3 regions of the Pseudomonas sp. 3A(2025) genome follow, and region 1 is predicted to be linked to each of the others. Evidence: riboswitches for the same ligand, from Rfam matches in the RefSeq annotation. Region 1 holds a riboswitch; each other region holds the start of a gene.
The links. Region 1 has a riboswitch for cobalamin ahead of cobO (cob(I)yrinic acid a,c-diamide adenosyltransferase). Riboswitches for the same ligand answer to the same signal wherever they lie in the genome.

Region 1 (3,269 bases):
GCCGGTATCTATGTCGGCGAAGGGCGCTTTGTGCATGCGCCGGCTACCGGTGGTACGGTCAAGCTCGACAGCCTGAGCAAGCCGTATTGGCAGAAAGCCTATCTGAATGCCAAGCGCATCATTCGCCCGGAAAACCTGGCACAGAACGGCCGCTGACAGCAGCGGCCGACCCCCGTCTCACTGCTTGGCGGTCACTCGCCAGATCCTGTTGCCCACATCGTCGGCTACCAGCAAGCCGCCACGCTGGTCGTTGACCACACCGACCGGGCGCCCCAGCGCTTTTTCATCCTTGTTCAAGAACCCGGTCAGCACATCGATCGGCTGGCCATTGGGCTTGCCGTCCTTGAACGGGATGAACACCACTTTATAGCCACTGTGCGGTTTGCGATTCCATGAGCCGTGCTGGCCGATGAACAGCCCCTGATTGAACGGTGCCGCCAGGGTTTTTCCGTCGGCGAACACCAGGCCCAATGAAGCGGTGTGCGGGCCTACCGCGTAGTCTGGCGCGATGGCCTTGGCCACCAACTCCGGGTTTTGCGGCTCGACGCGCTTGTCGACATGCTGGCCGTAATAGCTGTAGGGCCAGCCATAAAAGCCGCCGTCCTGTACCGAGGTCACATAATCAGGCACCAGGTCGCTGCCAATTTCGTCGCGTTCGTTCACCGCCGTCCACAGTTTGCCGGTCACCGGTTCCCAGTCCATGCCGTTGGGGTTGCGCAAGCCTGAGGCGAAAATGCGCTTCTGGCCCGAGGCGCGGTCCACTTCCCAGATCGCCGCACGGCCTTGTTCCTGGTCCATGCCGTTCTCGCCGACATTGCTGTTGGAGCCGACGGTGACGTACAGCTTGCTGCCGTCTTGGCTGGCAATCACGTTCTTGGTCCAGTGATGGTTAAGCGGGCCGCCGGGCAGGTCGGTGACGGTGGTCGGCGCTGCGCTGATGCGGGTCTGGCCGCTTTCATAAGGGAAGCTGATCAGTCGGTCGGTGTCGGCCACATACAGGGTGTTGTCGACCAATGTGATGCCGAACGGCGAATTAAGGTTTTCCAGCAGCACCGAGCGGGTCTCGGCGATGCCATCGCGGTTTTCATCGCGCAGCAGGGTGATGCGGTTGGCGCTGGGCACGCCGGCGCCCGCACGGCTCATGACTTTTTGCGCTATCCAGTCGCGCAGACCGGAGCTGTCTTTGGCGGGGCCGTTGGACTCGGCCACCAGCACATCGCCATTGGGCAGCACATACAGCCAGCGCGGATGGTCCAGGCCCTCGGCAAACGCCGCCACCTGAGTGCCCGGTGCGGCGATGGGTTTAGCGCCTTCGGGCCAGCCGATGGCCGGGGCGATATTGACCGTCGGCATCAGGGTCTTGTTGGGCTCGGGTAATTGCGGAGTGGGGCCGAAACCGTCGGCCACTTGCAGCTTGGCGGTTTCGCCGCAGGCCGCCAGGCCGCCTGCGGTGAGCAGAATGAGTGCGTAACGCGGGTCGAGTCTGAGCATGCCGGGATCCATCTCGCAAAACCAAAGGAGGTTAAAGGATAGAGAAAGCGCCGTCCGGGAGGTTCAATTCAATACTGTTTGACGCTGTTTGCCCAACCCTCTACCCTTCGCCGCTTGTTTCAGGTGCCTTGCAATCATTGATTGGCGAGGTGAAACAGGGAAGCCGGTCAGGAGCCATCCGATCCCGGCGCTGCCCCCGCAACGGTAGATGAGTCGAGGCTGTGCCAACGCCACTGGTCTTCAGGTCCGGGAAGGCGCACCGCCTGGGATGGATATCCCGCTCATGAGCCCGGAGACCGGCCTGTCACTTTTTCACGGCATCACGGCGGGCGATGCTCTGCACAGGGTACGCGCCTGCGGCCCAATGCTGTCCTGTCGTCTGCTTTCGCGTGCCCCCCAGCGGAGAGCTGAGTGTGAACCAATCCCCTGAACGTGACGAACGCCATCTGGCGCGCATGCTGCGCAAAAAAGCCATTATCGATGAGCGCATTGCCAACTCCCCCAATGAATGCGGGTTGCTGCTGGTCTTGAGCGGCAACGGCAAGGGCAAAAGCAGCTCGGCGTTCGGCATGCTGGCCCGCGCCATGGGTCACGACATGCAGTGCGGTGTGGTGCAGTTCATCAAGGGCCGCAACAGCACGGGCGAAGAATTGTTTTTCCGGCGTTTTCCCGAGCAGGTGCGCTACCACGTGATGGGCGAGGGCTTTACCTGGGAAACCCAGGATCGCCAGCGCGATATCGCTGCCGCCGAGGCAGCGTGGGAAGTCTCGAAGCAATTGCTCAGCGACCCGGCCATCGGCCTGGTGATTCTCGACGAGCTCAACATCGCTCTCAAGCACGGTTACCTGGACCTGGATCAGGTCCTGAGCGACCTGCAAGCGCGTCCGCCGATGCAGCACGTGGTAGTTACCGGTCGCGGCGCCAGGCCGGAGCTGGTCGAGCTGGCCGATACCGTCTCGGAAATCGCCATGGTCAAGCACGCCTTCCAGGCTGGCATCCGTGCGCAAAAGGGCATCGAGCTGTGAGTGACGCTGCACGCCAATGTCCCGCTGTATTGATTGCTGCCCCGGCCTCAGGCCAAGGCAAGACCACAGTGACCGCAGCGTTGGCCCGGTTGCATCGCAATCAGGGCCGCAAGGTTCGCGTCTTCAAATGCGGCCCGGATTTTCTCGATCCGATGATTCTGGAGCGCGCCAGCGGTGCGCCGGTTTATCAGCTCGACCTGTGGATGATCGGCGTCGAAGAAAGCCGCCGCCTGTTGTGGGAAGCGGCCGGTGAGGCCGATCTGATTCTGATTGAAGGCGTCATGGGCCTGTTCGACGGCACGCCGTCCAGCGCCGATCTGGCGCGGCATTTCGGTGTGCCGGTGCTGGGCGTGATCGACGGCACCGCCATGGCCCAGACCTTCGGCGCCCTGGCGCTGGGGCTGGCGCGCTATCAGCCCGACCTGCCGTTTGCCGGTGTCCTGGCCAACCGGGTCGGCACTGTACGCCATGCGCAACTGCTGGAAAACAGCCTCACCGAAGGCCTGCGCTGGTACGGTGCACTGTCGCGGGAAACCGGCATCGAGTTGCCGAGCCGGCACTTGGGGCTGGTGCAAGCCAGCGAGCTGAACGACCTGGATGCCCGTCTGGACGCGGCGGCCCATGCCTTGGGCAGCACCTGCGAAGTCACGCTGCCGCCACCGGTAAGCTTTGCCGCCCCCGAATCGCAAGCGCTCGAGCCGCTACTGGCCGGCGTGCGCATCGCCATCGCCCGTGACGAGGCGTTTGCCTTCA
Region 2 (3,269 bases), on a different contig from region 1:
TCATCGTGCTCAAGCTCTGGGAAGCGTCGCGCTGGTCCGCCGACAGCCGCCGTACCGACTGGTGCGTGCGGCAAATGAAGAAGGCCATGGACCACAACCGCACGGTGCTGCGCGAGTACAGCGACGCCCGTGACCGGCAGACGCGCAATACGCTGGAGCAGGTCGGTGAGCGCATGGTGCAGGCCATCAACGCACAATCGCAGTTGCTGGCCAATGAGTTCAAGGGCCTCAAACTGTTGAATGTGCAGATGGCCAAACAGGCGCAAGGTCAGCAAGAGGTGCTGGTCGAGCAGTTCACCGCGTTGAGCAATCAGATTGGCGAAGGCAATCATTGCCTGGCCAGCCTCGATCGGCATGCGCAGACCAGCGCGCAGCAGCTTGAACAACTCACCGTGCTGGCCGGGCAACAGAACCCGCAGGCGCTGGAACAACATGATCTGCTGATCAGTCATCTGGCGACGCTGGCCACCCTTACCGAAGAAAGCAATCTGTCGCTGGACAGCCTCGATCACCGCGCCGAACGTGCCACCGCGCAGCTGGATGAACTGCAGAACCTGGAACGGCAACTGGCGCAACAGGCCCAGGGGCATCACGGCATTCTGATCAAGCAGTTGGCCGCACTCGGCACCCTGGCCGGCGACGGCAACCGCTCACTGGCCAACCTCGATGAACGCACCGAGCAGGTGGTGCAACGGTGGAGCGCAGCGACGGCACAGTTGCAGGAATCGACCGATGCGATTGCAGGTTCCGTGGATGGGCTCGCGGGCCAGGTCGAAACGCTTGACCTGCGTGATCAGGCATGAAAGACAAACCCAATGAGTGGGTGTCGATTTCGGACCTGATGGCCGGGGTCATGGCGGTGATCATGCTCATGCTGGTGGTCTCGGTGTTGCAGAACAAGGTGGGTGAAGCTGCCACCAAAGCCGAGCAACAGGCCACTGAAGCTGCGCGCAGCCAAGGCTTGAATGCCTTGCTGACGGAGATGAAAGCCGATCTTGAGCGCACTGGCGAAGCCACACTGGTCGAGATCGATATTGCCAACCGCCGCCTGACCTTGCCCGATGACGCCTTCGCCCGTGGCAGTGCCTGCATCACCCCGGCCACCCGCACGGTGCTGGGCAAACTGAGTGTACGGATCGGCGCATTCATTCATGACTCGGCGCAAGCGCAGGTACTGGTCGAGGGCCATACCGATAACCTGCCGGTGGCGCGCCCGGTGACCGACTTTGCGCGCTTTTGCACGGTGTACGACGACAACTACACGCTGTCGGCGGCTCGTGCCCGCGAAGCGCGCAAGCTGCTGGTGCAGACGCTCGATGCACAACAGGCCATGCGCGTGGTGGTAGCCGGCTACGGCGACTCACGGCCCAAGCCCGGGATCGATCCGGGCAGTGCATTGAACCGGCGAGTCGAGATTCAACTGGTGATGGCCAAATCGATGTAAGCGGCGCAGCGATAATACGCTTGTAGGAGCTGCTTTAGCAGCGAAGGGCACAACACGGTGTTGTGCCATTCCCGACTAAAGTCGGTCCTACGGTCGCCGCCCGGCCGGTCCTGCAAGTCCGCGCAATCGGTTTTTGTACCAGACCGACCACGTATTGACGCAGCCCCTGATCGGTGGTCATATGCCGCCCCAGTTTCAGGTGCCCCATGCCGCCGTGCATGAGGTGAAACGGGAAGCCGGTGCATCACCTCCAGTGACTAGTCCGGCGCTGCCCCCGCAACGGTAAGCGAGCGAACCCTTCGACACACCACTGTGCTTTCAGGCATGGGAAGGTGAAGGGTTCATGATCCTCGCAAGCCCGGAGACCGGCCTGAAGCCTTGTTAGGCAATCCCTGCGGTGGGCGGGCGCAGGCCGGTATTCGTGCGCCTGTGCGTGCGATTCCCTATGCGTTATTCCCTCCGGGTTCATTCTTTCCTGATCGAGTTGGAATAGCATGTCCCGTTTCTCCCCTTTGCACCTGAGCCTGTTTCCTCTATTGAGCTTTTCTGCCGCCGCCCTGAGCGCAGAATCGGCCCTGACCCTGCCGGCCACCAGCGTCAACGAGGTCGCCGAACAAGCTCCCACGACCCTGAACACGCCACAGGCCACCGGCTCCCGGCTGGCACTGACGTCCTTGCAGACCCCGGCCAGCGTCAGCCGCATCGACAGCAAGACCATCGAACAGCGCACTAACCAGAGCGTGCAGGAAGCGGTCAGCCGCGCACCGGGCATCTCCAGCCTTGCCGCACCCGGCAATGGCAATACTGCATTGTCGGCGCGAGGCTTTACCGGCCATGCCTCGGTGATGACCTTGTTCGACGGCTCGCGGCTGTACACCGGGATGGGCACGCAGACCTTTCCGGTCGACACCTGGATGGTCGATCACATCGATGTGCTCAATGGTCCCGCCTCGGTGCTGTACGGCGAAGGTGCTACCGGCGCGACGATCAATGTGGTGCCAAAAAAACCGTTCGAAGGCCCGATTCGCAATCGCCTGCGCGTCGGCTACGGCTCGTACGACCGCCAGCAGACCGCGCTGGACAGCGGTGGCTCGCTGAGTGACAGCCTGAGTTATCGCCTGACCCTCGACCAGCAGCAAAGCAACGGCTGGGTCGATCATGGCGATTCACGCAGCCATGCCATCAGCGCCGCCCTGCGCTGGCAGGCCAGCGACGCCTTGAGCTTTACCTTCGCCCATGAGCGCGGCGACAGCGAGCCGGCGGCGTATTTCGGCACACCGCTGATCGATAGCCGCTACCGCGACAGCCTGCGCGACGAGAACTACAACGTGCGCAACGCCGTGCAGCGTTACAACGACGAATGGACCCGGCTCAATACCGACTGGCAGATCAACGATGCCGTCAGTGCCAGCAACCAGTTGTACTGGATCACCAGCCGCCGCCACTGGCGCAATGCCGAGGCCTATACCTGGAACCCTGTGAACAGCCATCTGCTGCGCGGCGACGCGATCGAGATCAAGCACGATCAGGAGCAGATCGGCGACCGCCAGACCTTTACCTTCCAGCATGCGTTGTTTGGTTTGGACAGCCGCACGGTGGTCGGCACCGAGTACAACAAGATCCGTTTCAAACTCGCCAATAACTCGCCGTACACCGATGTCGCCGACGACTTCGTCGACCCGTGGCAACCGGCGCCGGCGTATTTCCAGAGCCAGTCGCCGTACCTGCCGCTGGCCAATACCGAGACCCGCACGTTTGCCCTGTTCGCGGAAAACCGCCTGCAACTGTCCGAGCGCTGGTCGCTGGTGACCGGTATTCGCCGTGA
Region 3 (3,269 bases), on a different contig from region 1:
CAGCGCTTCGGGCGCCAGGCTGGCGTGTTGCTCTGGCTGTGGTGCGCCGATCACGTGCGGCACCACCAGCAAGGCAACACCCAGCAGCTTGAGCAGCGCGCCGCGACCGAAGACGATCAGCGCAAGGCCGGCGGCCGTGGCGGCGGCGGTAGAAATCCACCAGGTCTGGCGCTGGCCAAGATCGGCCGCTGCCGTGCCCGGCAATTCCGGTGGCAGCCCCAGTGTCGGTGCCAGAACGAATACCGCAAACCCGGCCAGTCCCCAGAACAGCCCCTGAACCGCACTGCCGGGGGCGCGCAGGGTATAAAGCCCGGCCAGCATCAAGGCGAAACCCACCGCGACGACAAGGTTGCCGCCGGTGGTCGACAGCAGGCGCTGCCAGCCATCTTCCGGCGACCAGGCTTCTTCGTCGTGTTCATGCACGTGCGCGGCGGCGCCCGGCTCGTGGGCGTGCTCCTGCACGGCAGGCGCTTGCTCGAAGGTTTCTGCTTCAAGAATCAGCGGTGTCAGCCACAGGCTTTGTACCAGGGTCAACAGCAGGGCCGCCAGCAGGCCGCTGAAACCGGCTGTCTGCACAATTCGCTTGAACATGGGTTCAGGTCTCAATGGCAAGGAAAGGCGGCGCTGTGCCGGGTATCGTGGGCGGCATTGTGCACCGCGTCGATGTGCGAGAAGCCGGCGAAGTACACCAGGCTGCAGCCAAGCAGAACGGCGCCAATGGCGGCGGTCAGGCGCTGGCTGAGGGTAGTAGGGGTAGCGGCGGACTGGCTGCTGCTGATGATCGACATGCTGCTTGCCTCTTGGGTCAGGGGCAGGCAAGCGCACGGACACCCGCCAGCGAGCGCTGGCAAGTATCGACTGCGCCCGCCCACCGCGGGGTGTCTGAATTCGATTGCGGGCCGGTCTCCGGGCTCACGAGGGATGCGCATGCATCTGCCAAGAATCGCCTTCCCATACCAGATGGCACAGTGGATTGACTCTTCGCTCGCTTACCGTTGCGGGGGCAGCACCGGACTTTACGCAGGCCTTTGAAACAGCCAGACGCAGCACCGGTTTCCCGTTTCACCCTGTGAAGGGCACCCGTAACAAGTTGTGTAGAAGATCATGAGGCACGGCCAACGTCAATCTCGACATTGACCTGTCTGCGGCCACTGCGTAGCCTTGCGCCCTTGAGGTTCCCTGGTCGGTAAACCCATCAGGGCTAAGACGGGAATACGGTTCAAGCCGTAGCTGCCCCCGCAACTGTAAGCGGTCATGTTCGTCGCACAGCCACTGCGCAAGCGGGAAGGCGCGCCGAGTGCTTTTAAAGCTGCCGCAAGCCAGGATACCTGCCTCAACCGAATTCTCACTACAACCGGGCGGGGTGATCCGGTGGCGATTCGCACTGTGCGCAACGCGCGCGGTGGTCGTCCTGCTTGCCCGCCGCATTGCCAAAGGGCATCCAATGAAAACGCTTGCCAAGCTTCCCGTCACCATCGTCACCGGCTTTCTGGGCTCGGGCAAAACCACGCTGTTGCGGCACATGCTCGACAACGCCGAAGGCCGGCGCATCGCGGTGATCGTCAACGAGTTCGGCGAACTGGGCATCGACGGTGAAATCCTCAAGCAATGCACCATCGGCTGCACCGAAGAAGAAGCCACCGGCCGTATCTTCGAGCTGGCCAACGGCTGCCTGTGCTGCACCGTGCAGGAAGAATTCTTCCCGGTCATGCGCGAGCTGGTCGAGCGCCGTGGCGACCTGGACCATATCCTCATTGAAACCTCGGGTCTGGCGCTGCCCAAGCCGCTGGTCCAGGCCTTTCAATGGCCGGAAATCCGCACCGCCTGCACGGTGGACGCGGTCATTACCGTGGTCGACAGCCCGGCGGTCAAGGCCGGCACCTTCGCCGCTTATCCTGATCAGGTCGACGCGCAGCGTAAGCTGGACCCGAACCTGGACCACGAATCGCCGCTGCACGAGTTGTTCGCCGACCAGTTGGCCAGCGCCGATCTGGTGATCCTCAATAAAGCCGACATGATCGACGCCGAAGGCCTGGCGGCGGTGCGTGCCGAGGTCGCCGAGGAACTGCCGCCGGCGGTCAAGGTCATCGAAGCCAGCAACGGTCGCCTGCCGCTGAGCGTGTTGCTGGGCCTGGGTGCCGAGTCGGAGCTGCACATCGACGGGCGCAAGACCCACCATGACCACCACGAAGGCGACGATCACGACGATCACGATCACGACGCCTTCGACTCGATCTCGATCAAACTGCCCGAAGCCGACGAAGCACGCCTGCTCGCGGCCCTGACGCAACTGGTGGTCGAGCACGGCATCCTGCGCGTCAAAGGTTTCGTGGCCATTCCCGGCAAACCGATGCGCCTGCTGGTGCAGGGCGTGGGCACCCGTTTCGACAAGCATTTCGACCGCGCCTGGCGCGCCGATGAAGAACGCGCCACGCAACTGGTGCTGATCGGTCAGGAACTGGACGCAGCGGTACTCGAAGCGCGCCTGCACGCGGCACTGGCTGGCTGATCCATGCACCTGCTGAGAACCCAGCCCGGTGGTTTCGTACCGGACGACAGCATCGCCGACCTCGGGCAAACCCCCGCCGAGCTGGTGATTCTCTGCAGCGGCGACTCCAGCCTGGCCTTGCTGGCCGAGGCGGCGCAGCAACTGCCCGATGATTACCCGAGCCTGCGCCTGGCCAACCCGATGCAAGTGCAGAACCACGCCTCGGTCGACCTGTATGTCGAAGAGGTGCTGCAACATGCGCGGGTCATCCTGATTTCGCTGCACGGCGGCATCGGCTACTGGCGCTACGGCGTGCAGCGCCTGCTGGAACTGGCCGCGCGCGGCGTGCAGGTGATTCTGGTGCCGGGCGATGATCGCCCGGACCCTGAATTGTCCGATTTCAGCACCGTGCCCGCCGATCAGCGCGACCGGCTCTGGCAATACCTGCGTCAGGGTGGGCTGGATAACGCCTTGAACCTGTTCAACTGCATGGCCAGCCAGTGGCTGGCACGCGATTATTCATGGCACGAGCCGCAGGCCTTGCCACGCACCGCCATCTATCATCCGCACAAGACCCGCGCCGGGCTGGCCGATTGGCAAGCCGACTGGATTGATGACGCGCCGGTGGCGGCCTTGCTGTTCTATCGTTCGCACCTGCAAGCAGCCAACACCACGTTTATCGATGTGTTTTGCCAGCGTTTGCAGGCACAGGGCCTCAATCCGCTACCGATTGCCGTTGCCAGCCTCAAAGAGCCTGGTTGCCTGACCGTGGTCGAGGACT

Region 2: another riboswitch for cobalamin. It lies ahead of ACYP2A_RS01960 (TonB-dependent receptor); the one in region 1 lies ahead of cobO (cob(I)yrinic acid a,c-diamide adenosyltransferase).
Region 3: another riboswitch for cobalamin. It lies ahead of cobW (cobalamin biosynthesis protein CobW); the one in region 1 lies ahead of cobO (cob(I)yrinic acid a,c-diamide adenosyltransferase).

What each region holds. Positions count from the first base shown of each region.
Region 1 is NZ_BAAILM010000113.1:404,398-407,666, reverse strand. It holds gene ACYP2A_RS28480 (C40 family peptidase) at 1-156, shown strand, start outside; gene ACYP2A_RS28475 (PQQ-dependent sugar dehydrogenase) at 178-1,491, opposite strand; cobalamin riboswitch at 1,596-1,810, shown strand; gene cobO (cob(I)yrinic acid a,c-diamide adenosyltransferase) at 1,905-2,516, shown strand; gene ACYP2A_RS28465 (cobyrinate a,c-diamide synthase) at 2,513-3,269, shown strand, end outside.
Region 2 is NZ_BAAILM010000006.1:37,197-40,465, forward strand. It holds gene ACYP2A_RS01950 (hypothetical protein) at 1-803, shown strand, start outside; gene ACYP2A_RS01955 (OmpA/MotB family protein) at 800-1,444, shown strand; cobalamin riboswitch at 1,625-1,832, shown strand; gene ACYP2A_RS01960 (TonB-dependent receptor) at 1,939-3,269, shown strand, end outside.
Region 3 is NZ_BAAILM010000036.1:25,666-28,934, reverse strand. It holds gene ACYP2A_RS15600 (CbtA family protein) at 1-591, opposite strand, end outside; gene ACYP2A_RS15595 (CbtB domain-containing protein) at 603-788, opposite strand; cobalamin riboswitch at 881-1,099, opposite strand; cobalamin riboswitch at 1,156-1,350, shown strand; gene cobW (cobalamin biosynthesis protein CobW) at 1,445-2,509, shown strand; gene cobN (cobaltochelatase subunit CobN) at 2,513-3,269, shown strand, end outside.